DNA from 4 places in the Piscibacillus sp. B03 genome. Region 3 is predicted to be linked to each of the others. Evidence: riboswitches for the same ligand, from Rfam matches in the RefSeq annotation. Region 3 holds a riboswitch; each other region holds the start of a gene.
What was found. Region 3 has a riboswitch for S-adenosylmethionine ahead of ACTWQB_RS01720 (5-methyltetrahydropteroyltriglutamate--homocysteine S-methyltransferase). Riboswitches for the same ligand answer to the same signal wherever they lie in the genome.
Positions count from the first base shown of each region.

Region 1: another riboswitch for S-adenosylmethionine. It lies ahead of ACTWQB_RS01170 (methionine ABC transporter ATP-binding protein); the one in region 3 lies ahead of ACTWQB_RS01720 (5-methyltetrahydropteroyltriglutamate--homocysteine S-methyltransferase).
Region 2: another riboswitch for S-adenosylmethionine. It lies ahead of ACTWQB_RS11560 (methionine ABC transporter ATP-binding protein); the one in region 3 lies ahead of ACTWQB_RS01720 (5-methyltetrahydropteroyltriglutamate--homocysteine S-methyltransferase).
Region 4: another riboswitch for S-adenosylmethionine. It lies ahead of metK (methionine adenosyltransferase); the one in region 3 lies ahead of ACTWQB_RS01720 (5-methyltetrahydropteroyltriglutamate--homocysteine S-methyltransferase).

Region 1 covers NZ_JBQQCO010000001.1:212,394-215,543, reverse strand. Annotated here, with positions in the region: gene ACTWQB_RS01180 (nuclear transport factor 2 family protein) at 1-76, opposite strand, end outside; gene ACTWQB_RS01175 (MBL fold metallo-hydrolase) at 314-1,258, shown strand; SAM riboswitch class I at 1,615-1,728, shown strand; gene ACTWQB_RS01170 (methionine ABC transporter ATP-binding protein) at 1,816-2,832, shown strand; gene ACTWQB_RS01165 (methionine ABC transporter permease) at 2,822-3,150, shown strand, end outside.
Region 2 covers NZ_JBQQCO010000016.1:26,190-29,339, forward strand. Annotated here, with positions in the region: gene ACTWQB_RS11555 (methionine ABC transporter permease) at 1-528, opposite strand, end outside; gene ACTWQB_RS11560 (methionine ABC transporter ATP-binding protein) at 518-1,546, opposite strand; SAM riboswitch class I at 1,640-1,747, opposite strand; SAM riboswitch class I at 1,871-1,980, opposite strand; gene ACTWQB_RS11565 (TlpA disulfide reductase family protein) at 2,067-2,486, shown strand; gene ACTWQB_RS11570 (thioredoxin family protein) at 2,483-2,794, opposite strand; gene ACTWQB_RS11575 (toprim domain-containing protein) at 2,797-3,150, opposite strand, start outside.
Region 3 covers NZ_JBQQCO010000002.1:16,733-19,882, reverse strand. Annotated here, with positions in the region: gene ACTWQB_RS01725 (aspartate aminotransferase family protein) at 1-1,248, opposite strand, end outside; SAM riboswitch class I at 1,398-1,499, shown strand; gene ACTWQB_RS01720 (5-methyltetrahydropteroyltriglutamate--homocysteine S-methyltransferase) at 1,570-2,676, shown strand; gene ald (alanine dehydrogenase) at 3,008-3,150, opposite strand, start outside.
Region 4 covers NZ_JBQQCO010000014.1:13,293-16,442, reverse strand. Annotated here, with positions in the region: gene pckA (phosphoenolpyruvate carboxykinase (ATP)) at 1-745, opposite strand, end outside; SAM riboswitch class I at 1,112-1,219, shown strand; gene metK (methionine adenosyltransferase) at 1,362-2,561, shown strand; partial or broken gene ACTWQB_RS10495 (IS110 family transposase) at 2,761-3,150, shown strand, end outside.

The DNA.
Region 1 (3,150 bases), on a different contig from region 3:
CTAAGATAAAATCCAAATCACCTGTCATAAATGCTTGATTGAATTTCTCGAAAAACGCCTGACGTTCTGTAGCCATACGATCACTCCTTTTCATAATTTTTTATTAATTTAGTTTAATGGCTCAACGCTAGGTGCTTCAACTAATTAACTTATAAGAGACGCTAATTTAGTTATATAGTCTTGTAAAATATTAATTGAGTCAGTAGGGTTCCCTTTTATACATTTATTTGGAAGTTATTGAACTCCTAAAAGAAGGTATTTTTAATAAATAAATAGAAGTAAGTTAGGGAGAATACTCAAACAGGAGGTTGCTATGACACAGCCAATTGATTTAGGAAATGACATGACATTAATAGATTTGTATGACTTAGGAATGCCAGAGCGGACAGGTGCGTATGTACTGCACTCAGATGAACTGACGATTGTTGAGACGAGTGCGAGTCCGTCAGTTCCGTATTTGCTTGAAGGGTTGAAAGATTTGGATATTGACCCTAAGGACGTTAAGCATATTATCGTGACACATATTCACTTGGATCATGCTGGTGGCGTTGGTCTATTTTTAAAACATTGTCCAAATGCGAAGGTGTATGTTCATCCTAAAGGAAAGCGCCATTTAACTGATCCAACAAAATTAATTGCGGGTGCTAAAGCCGTGTACGGTGAACAATTTGATGAGTTGTTCGACCCGATTGTACCGGTCCCAGAAGACCGTTTAGTTGATATGGACGATGGTGAAACACTCAACATTGGTAACCGAGTGTTAACTTTTTATGATTCACCAGGTCATGCCAAGCACCATTTCAGTATTCACGATTCGTTGAGTAACGGCATTTTTACAGGTGATACAATTGGAGTTCACTATCCGCAAGCAGAAGGGTTGAACTTCGTGCTGCCATCAACATCACCGAACCAATTCGATCCAGATGCAATGATTCAATCACTTGAGAAAATTGAAAGCCTGGCTGTCGAACAGATATATTTTGGTCACTACGGTCGATCTCGTGATCCGAAACATGTTTATGAGCAGATTCGTTTCTGGTTACCACGTTTTGTTGAAGTAGGAGAGAAGGTTGTTGAAAAACAACCAGAAGCTTCTTTTGAAATAAAAACGGCATCAGTTGCGGAAGGACTCCAAAGCCTTGTGACCACTCATTTAGTTGAACAAAATATTCCTAGTAATCATACCGTCTATAAGTATTTAAATCTGGATTTAAAGGTTTGCGCCATGGGGATTGTGGATTATCTGGCTAAAAAATAAATATTAGTTTAAACTCCGCCAAGTGCGGAGTTTTTTAATGAAAAAGGTCGATAAAACGAGTTTAGGGGTCGATAAAACGATGATTTTTACCGAGTCGACAAATTTCGTGGTCGATATTTTATGAAATGGGGTCGATAAATCAACAAATGGGGTCAATAACTATGTTGTTGGTGGACCATCGCCAAAAAGGAAGGCTTTTGCACAAGCAAAAACCTCCAACAGAACTATAAGACGGGAGCTTTTTCGCCCACGCGAAAAAGCTTCAACATAAATTATTTAAAAAACATTGACAATGACTAAATTTCAGATTATGATGGAAAACATCACAAATTAATAACGAAAACCGAAATATAATCTTCTTATCTCGAGAGGTGGAGGGACTGGCCCTTTGAAACCTCGGCAGCGGGTCTGGTGACAATCAGACACTGTGCCAAGTCCAGCAAACATGTTTGATGTTTGAAAGATAAGAAGAGTTGGGATACATACACGAATGCAACCCTCTCTTCTTATTCTTTTTTGGATAAGGAGAGAGGGTTTTTTGTTTAGGAGGAACATAGATGATTCGCTTTGATCAAGTAACAAAGTCATTCGAGCATGAAGGAACATCGTTTAAAGCGGTTGATCAAGTTGATTTAGAAATTCAAAAAGGTGAAATCTTTGGGGTTATTGGCTTTAGTGGTGCCGGTAAAAGTACGTTGGTACGACTCGTAAATCAGTTGGAGCGTCCAACGGCTGGAAAAGTGCTCATTGATGGTCAGGATATGTCGCAAGTATCCACCAATGAGTTACGAAATATTAGACGTGGAATCGGGATGATTTTTCAGCACTTTAACTTACTTGAGACGAAGACCGTTTTTCACAACGTGGCTTTTCCATTAGCGTTAGCTGGAATGCCAAAGCGGAAAGTGAAAGACCGTGTCAATGAGATTCTTGAGTTTGTCGGATTAAGTGACAGAGCCAACCACTACCCAGACCAATTGTCAGGCGGGCAAAAACAACGTGTCGGAATCGCGAGGGCCCTTGCGACTTCACCTAGCATTTTGCTTTGTGATGAAGCGACTTCAGCACTTGACCCTGAAACGACGAAGTCTATATTGAAGCTATTAAAAAAGGTCCGCGACGAGTACAATATCACGATTCTTATGATCACTCATGAAATGAATGTCATTAAAGAGATTTGTGACCGAGTGGCCGTCATGGAGGATGGAAAAGTCGTGGAGTCAGGTTCCATTTTTGACCTTTTCTCACAACCACAACACCAAACGACACAGAAATTCGTCCAAACCGTCATGAACGACGAAATTCCGGCTTCTATCTTAAAAGAAGTAGAAACGCGCCACATCTATCGTGTTACCTTTACAGATGGTTCGGCAAGTCAACCCGTCTTATCAGGTGTGGCGAAGGAGTTTAACGTTGAAGTGAACGTGTTGTACGGACAAATTACAGAACTTCAAGAAACACCGTTTGGAAACTTAATCGTCGAGTTTCAAGGTGATGATCGGGAAATCCAAAGAGCTTTAGAACACATCAAGAAACAAGTAATCATCCAGGAGGTGAAGGCAGATGGACGTTAACATTGTAGAAATGATGCCAAGAATTATTGAAGCAACGAATGAAACGCTGTTAATGGTGTTTATCTCATTGGCGTTAGCATGTCTAATCGGAATCCCTTTAGGCGTTGCTTTAGTCGCGACTCGTGAGCATGGTTTAATGGAAAATGGTGCAATCTTCAACGTACTAAACGTGATCGTGAATATATTCCGCTCGATTCCGTTTATTATTTTACTGGTTGCCATTTTACCGATCACTAGGTTCATCGTGGGAACGTCAATTGGTACAGCTGCGGCAGTGGTACCACTCGTCTTCTTCGCTGCTCCGTTTGTAGCTAGACT
Region 2 (3,150 bases), on a different contig from region 3:
TCCTCCAGCTCCAATGACACCTGCCATTGCCGTATAACTGATTAATGCAATAGCTGTAACCGTAATTCCTGAGATTAAGGCTGGCATTGACTCAGGTAGCAGTACTTTAAAAATGATCGTATGAGTTTTAGCACCCATTGATTTGGCTGCTTCAATGACACCTTTATCAACTTCTTTAAAAGCAATTTCGACTAGCCTAGCATAGAATGGTGCCGCGCCAATAATTAGTGCCGGTAACGCCGCTTTTGGCCCCCTAATCGTTCCCATTAAAAAATCAGTAAAAGGGAATAACAATAGAATTAATATGATAAATGGGATGGCTCGGAATATGTTAACAGCCGAGGCTGTGATTATATTTAACAAATAGTTCTGCCAAAGGTTTCCTTTTTCTGTTAAAAATAATAATAAACCTAATAAGATTCCAAGAATGATCGTGCCTATGACTGAAATCACCGTCATGTATAACGTTTCATAGGTTGCCACCCACATCTCTTCCATTTTTAAATTCGGGAATAACTCATTTAACATCTTGAATCACCTCGACTTCCACACCTGATGACTGAATGTAGTCGATCGTTTCGGTGATTAATTTCTCTTCACCGCTTATTTCAACATATAGCGTACCGTAAGCCCCTTCTTGAGTAGGTGATATAGAACCTTGTAATATGTTGATGTCGACAGAGAACTTTCTTATAACATCAGAGATTAAAGCGCGTTTAGCATCATTTCCGATAAAGTGGAGTTTGACCACTTCTGTATTCGGGTCATTTGTAATGAAACGCTTTAAGTCTCCTTGTAGATGCTCTAGAGGACTGAGCTGTTGCACAAAACGTTTTGCCGTCTTTGATTGTGGTTTGACGAAAACGTTTAAGACATCCCCTTGTTCAACAACCTTTCCTTGATCCATTACAGCCACGCGATGACAAATCTTCTGAATGACATGCATTTCGTGTGTAATCATGATGATCGTTAAGTTAAGCTTTTTATTAATCGAAACGAGCAAGTCCAAAATATCGTCTGTTGTCTCAGGGTCTAAAGCTGACGTTGCTTCATCACAAAGTAGGACATCAGGGTCGTTTGCTAAAGCACGGGCGATTCCAACACGTTGCTTCTGTCCACCACTTAGTTGAGAAGGGTAGGAATTTTCTCGCCCTTTTAATCCAACAAGTTCAATAAGCTCGAGCACTTTCTCACGACGTTCTGCTTTCGGTATACCTGCAATTTCAAGAGGAAATGCAATATTTTCAAAAACCGTTCTCGACCATAGTAAGTTGAAATGCTGGAAGATCATGCCGACCTTTTGGCGTTCGCGACGCAACTTTCCAATGCTTAAGTCAGTAATGTTCGTATTATTAATCACCACATCACCACTTGTTGGCTCTTCAAGTCGATTGATTAAGCGGATAAATGTACTTTTCCCCGCACCACTGTAACCGATAACCCCGAATATTTCACCCTTATTAATGTTTATTGAAACATCATCGACAGCTTTAACTTCTTGGTGTTTTGTTTTAAAAACTTTTGACAATCCTTTGATTGTAATCATATATAAATCTCCCTTTAACCCTTTTAATCATTAATGATTTAACTAATAAAAATACCTTTCCATTCACAAGAGAACAGAAAGGTACAATCCGTTCTCTCATCTCTCAAAGCTTTGCGCTTTGCAGGAATTAGCACCTGTCAGGTTTGACCTGATGGTTGCTGGGCTTCGTCGGGCCAGTCCCTCCACCTCTCTGGATAAGAGTTATTATTTGTATATTTTTATAAATCAATCGTTTTAGTGAAAAATCTTGGCAGATCGTTTCTAAAATAATTAAAAAACTCTTTTCTTGCAAGCACAAGAAAAGAGTCGAATACGTCGTCACTTTCCTTATCTTGCAATGATCAACCTCATTGCTGGAATTAGCACCTGTTAGGAAAAATCCTAATGGTTGCCGGGCTTCGCAGGGCCAGTCCCTCCGCCTCTCTGGATAAGAAATTAAGTTATGTTATTTTCGATGATTATTATGTTAGCATAGTAATGTAGACAAGTCAATAAAAAATTATAAAAGGATGATCCAACCATGAAAGCACCATTATTTGAACTTCCTTACTTAGATAATCCAGACGAAACATTTCGATTAGAAGATGTCATTGGCGAAAAAGTCGTCGTATTAACCTTCTGGGTATCATGGTGCCCAGATTGTGCCCGTGACCTTCCAAAAAAAGAACAGTTTTTCAAAACATCTCGAAATGATGAGCTTGAAATGGTTACGATTAATGTAACAGACCGTGAACATGGTGATGAAGAAGCGTTAAAATATCAAGACCAATTTTTAACACAACCTGTCTTAAAAGATCGAGGGCGTGAGATTTATGACTTATATGATTGTACAGGCGTCCCAACGACCGTTGTGATTAACCGTGAAGGTGAAATCATCGGCCATTTTGGTGACCAAGCCGACTTTGTTGAAGTCATTCATAAGCTAAGTGAGGCGCTCTAAACTAAGTATGGCCCCATCTCTTTTAACAGGTAGGGAACGGAATGGAATGTATATAAACGATCAAGATTATCGCCTTTTTTAAAAACCATTAAACACGGAACACTGGTAACTTCATGTTCCTGAACCCAATTAGGTGCTAGTGTTACATTCAATTCGTAGAAGATTTCTTTGCCTAACGTTTCTTCTATGTATTCCAACATGCGCCTGGCTACCTTGCATGTGCCACAAAAAGGACTATTCACAAAAATGATGTGATAGTCCTTTTTTTGTGTTAGAAAATAGGCTTGCTTTTGATTGATTTCGATCACTGTTAAAATCCTTTCAAGTACTCCACTTTAACTCTCATATTAGCTGATAGCAATAAAGATGCTAACACATGCTCAGGAGCATCCTCAACCTCTCGATATTTTTTATCGATATATATATTTTCCGCATGAGATAACTCTTGGTTTAACATTTTTCTTAGTTTTTCCCCAGGTTCATCTGTGTCAGTAAATATAAAAACATCACGATCGAATAAATGATAGTCGTCAACTAACTCTTCTAACGCATCAATGCCTAATGTTCCAAATGTGCATAGTATGAAGACGTCTTCATCGTCTAAGATTTTTTGGATTTTCTTACGATCCTGTTTCCCCTCAACAATTAACACTCTCGACATTTC
Region 3 (3,150 bases):
CTCTTTTGAAACGACTAAAGGCGGAATCATACGAAGTACTTCCCCTTCATTGCCACATAGATAAAATAAAACACCTTTACCTAAACATTGATCTAACACTTTCATGACTAAGTCACCAGCACTTATTTGCCCATTTGGGTCTTCAAGTTCAATGCCAATCATTAAGCCAATTCCACGAATATCTTTAATAGACGAATGCTTTTCTTGTAATTGTTTTAACTGACTAAATGCGTATTGCCCTACTTCTTGAGTGTGATCTAGCAAGTTCTCCTCATGAATGACATTGATCGAAGCAATCGCTGCGGAACAAGCAATAGGGTTTCCCCCGAAAGTAGTTGCGTGAGCACCTAATGGCCACTTTTGCATTAATTCTTTTGATGCAACCGTGGCACTTAATGGCATACCGGCAGCAATGCCTTTTGCAATGGCCATAATATCTGGCACAACGTCAAAGGTTTGAGATGCAAACCAATTCCCAGTACGCCCAAAGCCCGTTTGAACTTCGTCAAAAATTAATAAAATACCATGCTGATCACATATTTCACGCATTTTCTTAAGCCAAGAATGAGGTGGAACGACATATCCCCCTTCACCTAATACAGGCTCCACAATCATACAGGCAACTTCGTCTGGTTCAACTTGGTGCTTGAATAATTGTTCAGCATCTTTCTCAAGTTTCTTAGCAAAATACTCATCAGGATCTTCACCTTCTGGACAATCTGCAGGGTTTGCATATGGTAGTTGATACGTTAACCATGATGGTTGCATGTGCTTACGGTACTTACTCTTTGAGGTTGAAACACTTAATGCACCAACAGATCGACCGTGAAAACAACCAGTAAATGAAATGACATAAGGTCTTTGTGTAGTATACTTAGCTAATTTAATAGCCCCTTCAACCGCTTCCGTTCCACTGTTATTAAAGAAGAAGTTATCCAATGGGTCTGGTAAAATTTCTTGTAACTTTTTTGCTAGTTCCAAAATTGAATCATAAATAATCACACCAGACGGACCATGTACTAGATGATCTGCACTATCTTTAATGGCCTGTACAACTTTAGGATGTCGATGGCCGACATTCTCAACTGCAATACCAGATGTGAAATCCAAATACTTTTCATGTTCCAATCCGTAATAATAGCAACCCTCCGCCTTCTTTACTGGCAAATTCGGATGGTCTTTTGCCATACCAGGCGCAAGGAAATCACCTATATTTTCAACCTGTTGTTTAAAACTAATGGATGACATGTTACTCCTCCTATGCAATGGGTTTACGATTAATAATCATACATATTTATGCATAAAAATTCAATAGTTTGTATAAAAATTAATTATAAGATTTTTATTGACAGAGTTTTCTAAGAAAAGTATGATAAGTATTAAATAATTTAATAAGCCTCTTATCTAGAGAAGTGGAGGGACTGGCCCTGCGAAGCTTCAGCAACAGGTTTTCTTAAAACACTGTGCTAATTCCAGTAGCGAATGCTTGAAGATAAGAAGAGTAAACTTGTGAATCAGCCTCTTCTTATTGAAGGGGCTTTTTTTATTAATTAAAAGTGAGGGATTACGATGACAACAACAACTAGAACAATTCCATTTAAAGCTGATCATGTAGGTAGTCTACTTCGTCCAGAACGGCTACATAAGGCAAGAAAACAATTTAATCGAAGAGAGATTAAAGCTGTAGATTTAAGAAAGGTTGAAAACGAGGAAATTAAACGTGTGGTTGATCGACAAATTGAAATTGGATTAGACGTCGTAACTGACGGGGAGTTTAGAAGAACGTGGTTTCACTTAGATTTTATGGAGCACTTTAATGGCATTGAAGGTTATGTTCCAAAAAAGGGATACCAGTTTGCAGATGGAGTTGAGACTGAGCGATACGATGTTCGCAATACAGGCAAGATTACGTTTAACTCCAAACACCCTTTTCTAAAAGACTTTAAGGAATTAAATGAAATAGTAGATGGACGTGCAGTGGCTAAGCAAACCATTCCTAGTCCAAACCAATTTTTCAATGCAGGCATACAAAACGAAGACATTTATCCTGACATTGAAGATTTTGCTCAAGACGTTATTAAAGCTTACCAAGAAGCCATCCAAGCTTTTTATGACGCTGGTGTTAGGTACCTTCAGTTAGATGATGTGTATATTGCAGGATTATCTGCACCTGATATTCCATTTAATGATGGCAAATATACTAGGGAGTACCTCATTGATTTAGCTTTAAGAGTCGTTAATGGCAGTTTAGAAAACAAACCTGAGGACCTTTATGTGACAACTCATTTATGTCGTGGTAATTACCGATCTACTTGGGCATTTTCTGGAGGCTACGATATTATTGCACCAACATTATTAGCCAACGAGAAAGTCGATGGATTCTTTTTAGAATATGACGATGAACGCTCTGGAGGATTCGAACCATTAAAACATATACCTAAGGACGGTCCCAAGGTTGTATTAGGTTTAGTGACCTCTAAATCAGGTGAATTAGAAGATCGCGATGAGGTTTTCAGACGTGTACATGAAGCGTCCGCCTATGTCCCGCTAGCTCAACTGTGCTTAAGTCCTCAGTGTGGGTTCGCATCCACTCATCACGGTAACGAATTGACGGAAGAAGAACAATGGAACAAGTTAAAATACGTCGTGGAACTGTCAAAAGAGCTTTGGGGTTAATTTATCGACCCCAATTTTTGATTTATCGACCCCTTTTCAGAAGATATCGACCACGAAATTTGTCGACGGGGTAAAAATCGTTAATTTATCGACCCTTTTTTCAAAGATATCGAACCTTTTCAATAAAAAAAGGGTTGAACTCAGCCTTCTGAGTTCAACCCTTGTATATTAAATCGCTTTTTTCTTTTTACGACCAAACTTATTTTTTATTTTCTGGATAAAAGGAAATAAGATTGGACCGTATTTAATTGCTCTTACAATCCATTTTTTCATGATTAACCACCTTCATTCATCTATGTCTATAGTTTTACACGAATGAAGGAAATTATGTTTACAATAATTCACTTAAATCTTTGTAATCTAAACCATGTGCTTCTGCAACAGCTTTGTAAGTCACATAACCATCTAACGTGTTAATACCTTTTAGAAGGTTTCCATTATCTTTAACAGCTTGCTTATAACCTTTGTTAGCTA
Region 4 (3,150 bases), on a different contig from region 3:
TTAAACGACGGTTTGGATCAGCTGATAATGTTGTTTTACCTGTGCCGGAAAGTCCGAAGAATAATGCCACATCGCCTTCTCCACCAACATTCGCTGAGCAGTGCATTGGTAGAACATCTTGTTTCGTTGGAAGCATATAGTTCATAACTGAGAAAATTGATTTCTTAATTTCTCCAGCATACTCCGTACCACCAATTAACACGATGCGGTGTTTGAATGATACTATCACAAATGCTTCAGAGTTCGTTCCGTCTACTTCAGGATTAGCTTTGAAGTGTGGAGCCGATACTACTGTGAACTCTGCATTGTGGTTAGCTAATTCTTCATCGGTTGGACGAATAAATAACTGATTCGCAAATAGATTATGCCATGCAAACTCAGTTACTACTTGGATTGGTAAGCGGTACTTTTCATCAGCACCTGCAAAACCATCAAACGTAAAGATCTCATCTCGTTCAGATAAGTAATCTGTTACCTTATTAAATAGATTTAAGAAAATATCTTCGCTGATTGGTTGGTTAACTGAACCCCAATCCACTTTATCCTTTGTTTCTTCATCTTCCACAATAAATTTATCTTTTGGCGAACGTCCTGTATACTTTCCAGTCGTGGCACGAACAGCACCAGTTGACGTTAACATACCTTCTTCTCTAGATAAAATACGTTCTACTAAACTGGCGATTGGTAAATTCGCCTGATTATTTTTATGTTGATTAAGCTGAGATACAGACGCTTGAACATTCATAGTTTTCACACCTAACCATCCTTTTCAATACAAAATTATTCATAATTAATAAGTTTATTTGATTAATAGTATAACACATTTATTTTAATAAACCATACTAATTGAATAATTTTTCATAATTTTTCTTAATGCCGTTCTTTATTATAAATTAAAATGTAAGCCTGTCATAGTGATAAGATTATAGTTTTTTGAACTGTTTTTAACTTTTATGTGTTAAAGGCTGCAAAATTATATTTATTGTCCCTTTAATATGACAAAAATTAATATTAAAATCCAAGTCTTATAAATTATGCGAGGGCGTGAAGTTGGGTCAATATCCATTGACACTCGTGTGGTTTCAAGTTATGATAAATCAGAACGGTACGTCTCTTATCAAGAGCAGTGGAGGGTGCAGGCCCTATGAAACTCAGCAACCATCACATATGTGACAGGTGCTAACCTGATGCAAGGGGAAGATCCCTTGAACGATAAGAGTGAAAGGCCATGCGTAATGAACCTTTCCTCATAATTGTGGAAAGGTTTTTTCTGTGTTTTGGGTAAAATATCAATGAAGTTAATATAGCTTTTCACACATAAGAGAGCCGTTGAAGATCCAAATCGAGGAGGAAACGATTTTATGACACATCAACGTCGACTATTTACTTCCGAATCCGTAACGGAAGGCCATCCGGATAAAATTTGTGATCAAATCTCGGATGCAATTTTAGATGAAATTTTAAAGGAAGATCCAAATGCAAGGGTGGCTTGTGAAACGACAGTCACAACGGGCTTAGTATTAGTAACGGGTGAAATCTCAACGACAACTTACGTAGACATTCCAGCAATCGTTCGCGAAACGATTAAAGACATTGGTTACACACGTGCTAAATATGGCTTCGACGCTGAGACATGCTCAGTGCTGACATCCATTGACGAACAATCACCTGATATTGCACAAGGTGTTAACGAGGCATACGAGAAGCGTGAAGGTAGCATGACAGATGAAGAGATTGAAGCGATTGGTGCAGGTGACCAAGGGTTAATGTTCGGTTATGCGTCTAACGAAACTGAGGAACTGATGCCATTACCAATCTCGTTATCACATAAGCTTTCGAAACGTTTAAGTGACGTTCGTAAGTCTGGTGAGTTAGATTACTTACGTCCCGATGGTAAGACTCAGGTGACAGTAGAGTACGATGATGATGGACAACCTGAACGAGTGGATACAATTGTGATCTCAACTCAACACCATCCTGAAATTACATTACAACAAATTAATGATGATTTAATTGAAAAAGTCATTCGACCAGTTGTGCCGTCTGACTTAATTGATGACAAAACGAAGTACCTTATTAACCCAACAGGTCGATTTGTCATCGGTGGGCCACAAGGCGATGCTGGGTTGACAGGTCGTAAAATTATCGTTGATACGTACGGCGGATATGCTAGACACGGTGGCGGTGCCTTCAGTGGTAAGGATGCTACGAAAGTAGACCGATCAGCTGCTTATGCGGCACGTTACGTGGCAAAAAACATAGTGGCAGCTGGTTTAGCAGATGCATGTGAAGTGCAGCTAGCCTATGCTATTGGTGTTGCACAACCTGTATCTATTTCAGTAAACACATTTGGTACTGGAAAAGTTAAAGAAGCTAAAATCGTAGAAGCGATTCGTGAAACATTTGACCTTCGTCCAGCAGGTATTATTAAAATGTTAGATTTAAGAAGACCAATCTATAAAAAGACTGCTGCCTATGGTCATTTTGGACGAAATGATGAAGATTTTACATGGGAATATACTGATCGCGTAGATGAATTAAAAAAATATATTAATAATTAAAACAAATCGTGACAAAACTTACCTTATAAACGTCTTTATAATGAAAACAAAAATGACTTTATAAGGAGCATTCCTGTAATAAGAAAAATTGACCCTAGATGAGGTTATTTGGAGTTACACAAAAAAAGCCCTCCTTGGTAGTATAGAGAGTGTCACGTCACGAAACAATGACCTCGAAAATACCGAAGGAGGACTCAAAATGGATTTTACACAAAACAAACGATTAATGCAAATCACGGAAAACACAATTATTATCGGCGTTGATATCGCCAAACACAAGCACGTTGCGCGTGCTATTGATGATCGAGGAATCGATTTAACCAAACGATTCGTATTCCATAACACACTAGAGGGATTCAATGGATTCGTCCAATGGATCGAATCCTTATCACATGAATTAAACCGTTCTATCTTGTGGGCATGGAACCAACGGGTCATTATTGGCTAAACTTAGCTTACTTTTTAAAAGAACGAGGTCTTCATTGCGCAAATCGTACGTGACGGTCGGTATCATGAACCAACATTACCTGAGGATGTGTACGCTGAATTACGTGAAGGCATGAAGCTTCACGATATCATTCAAGAAGAT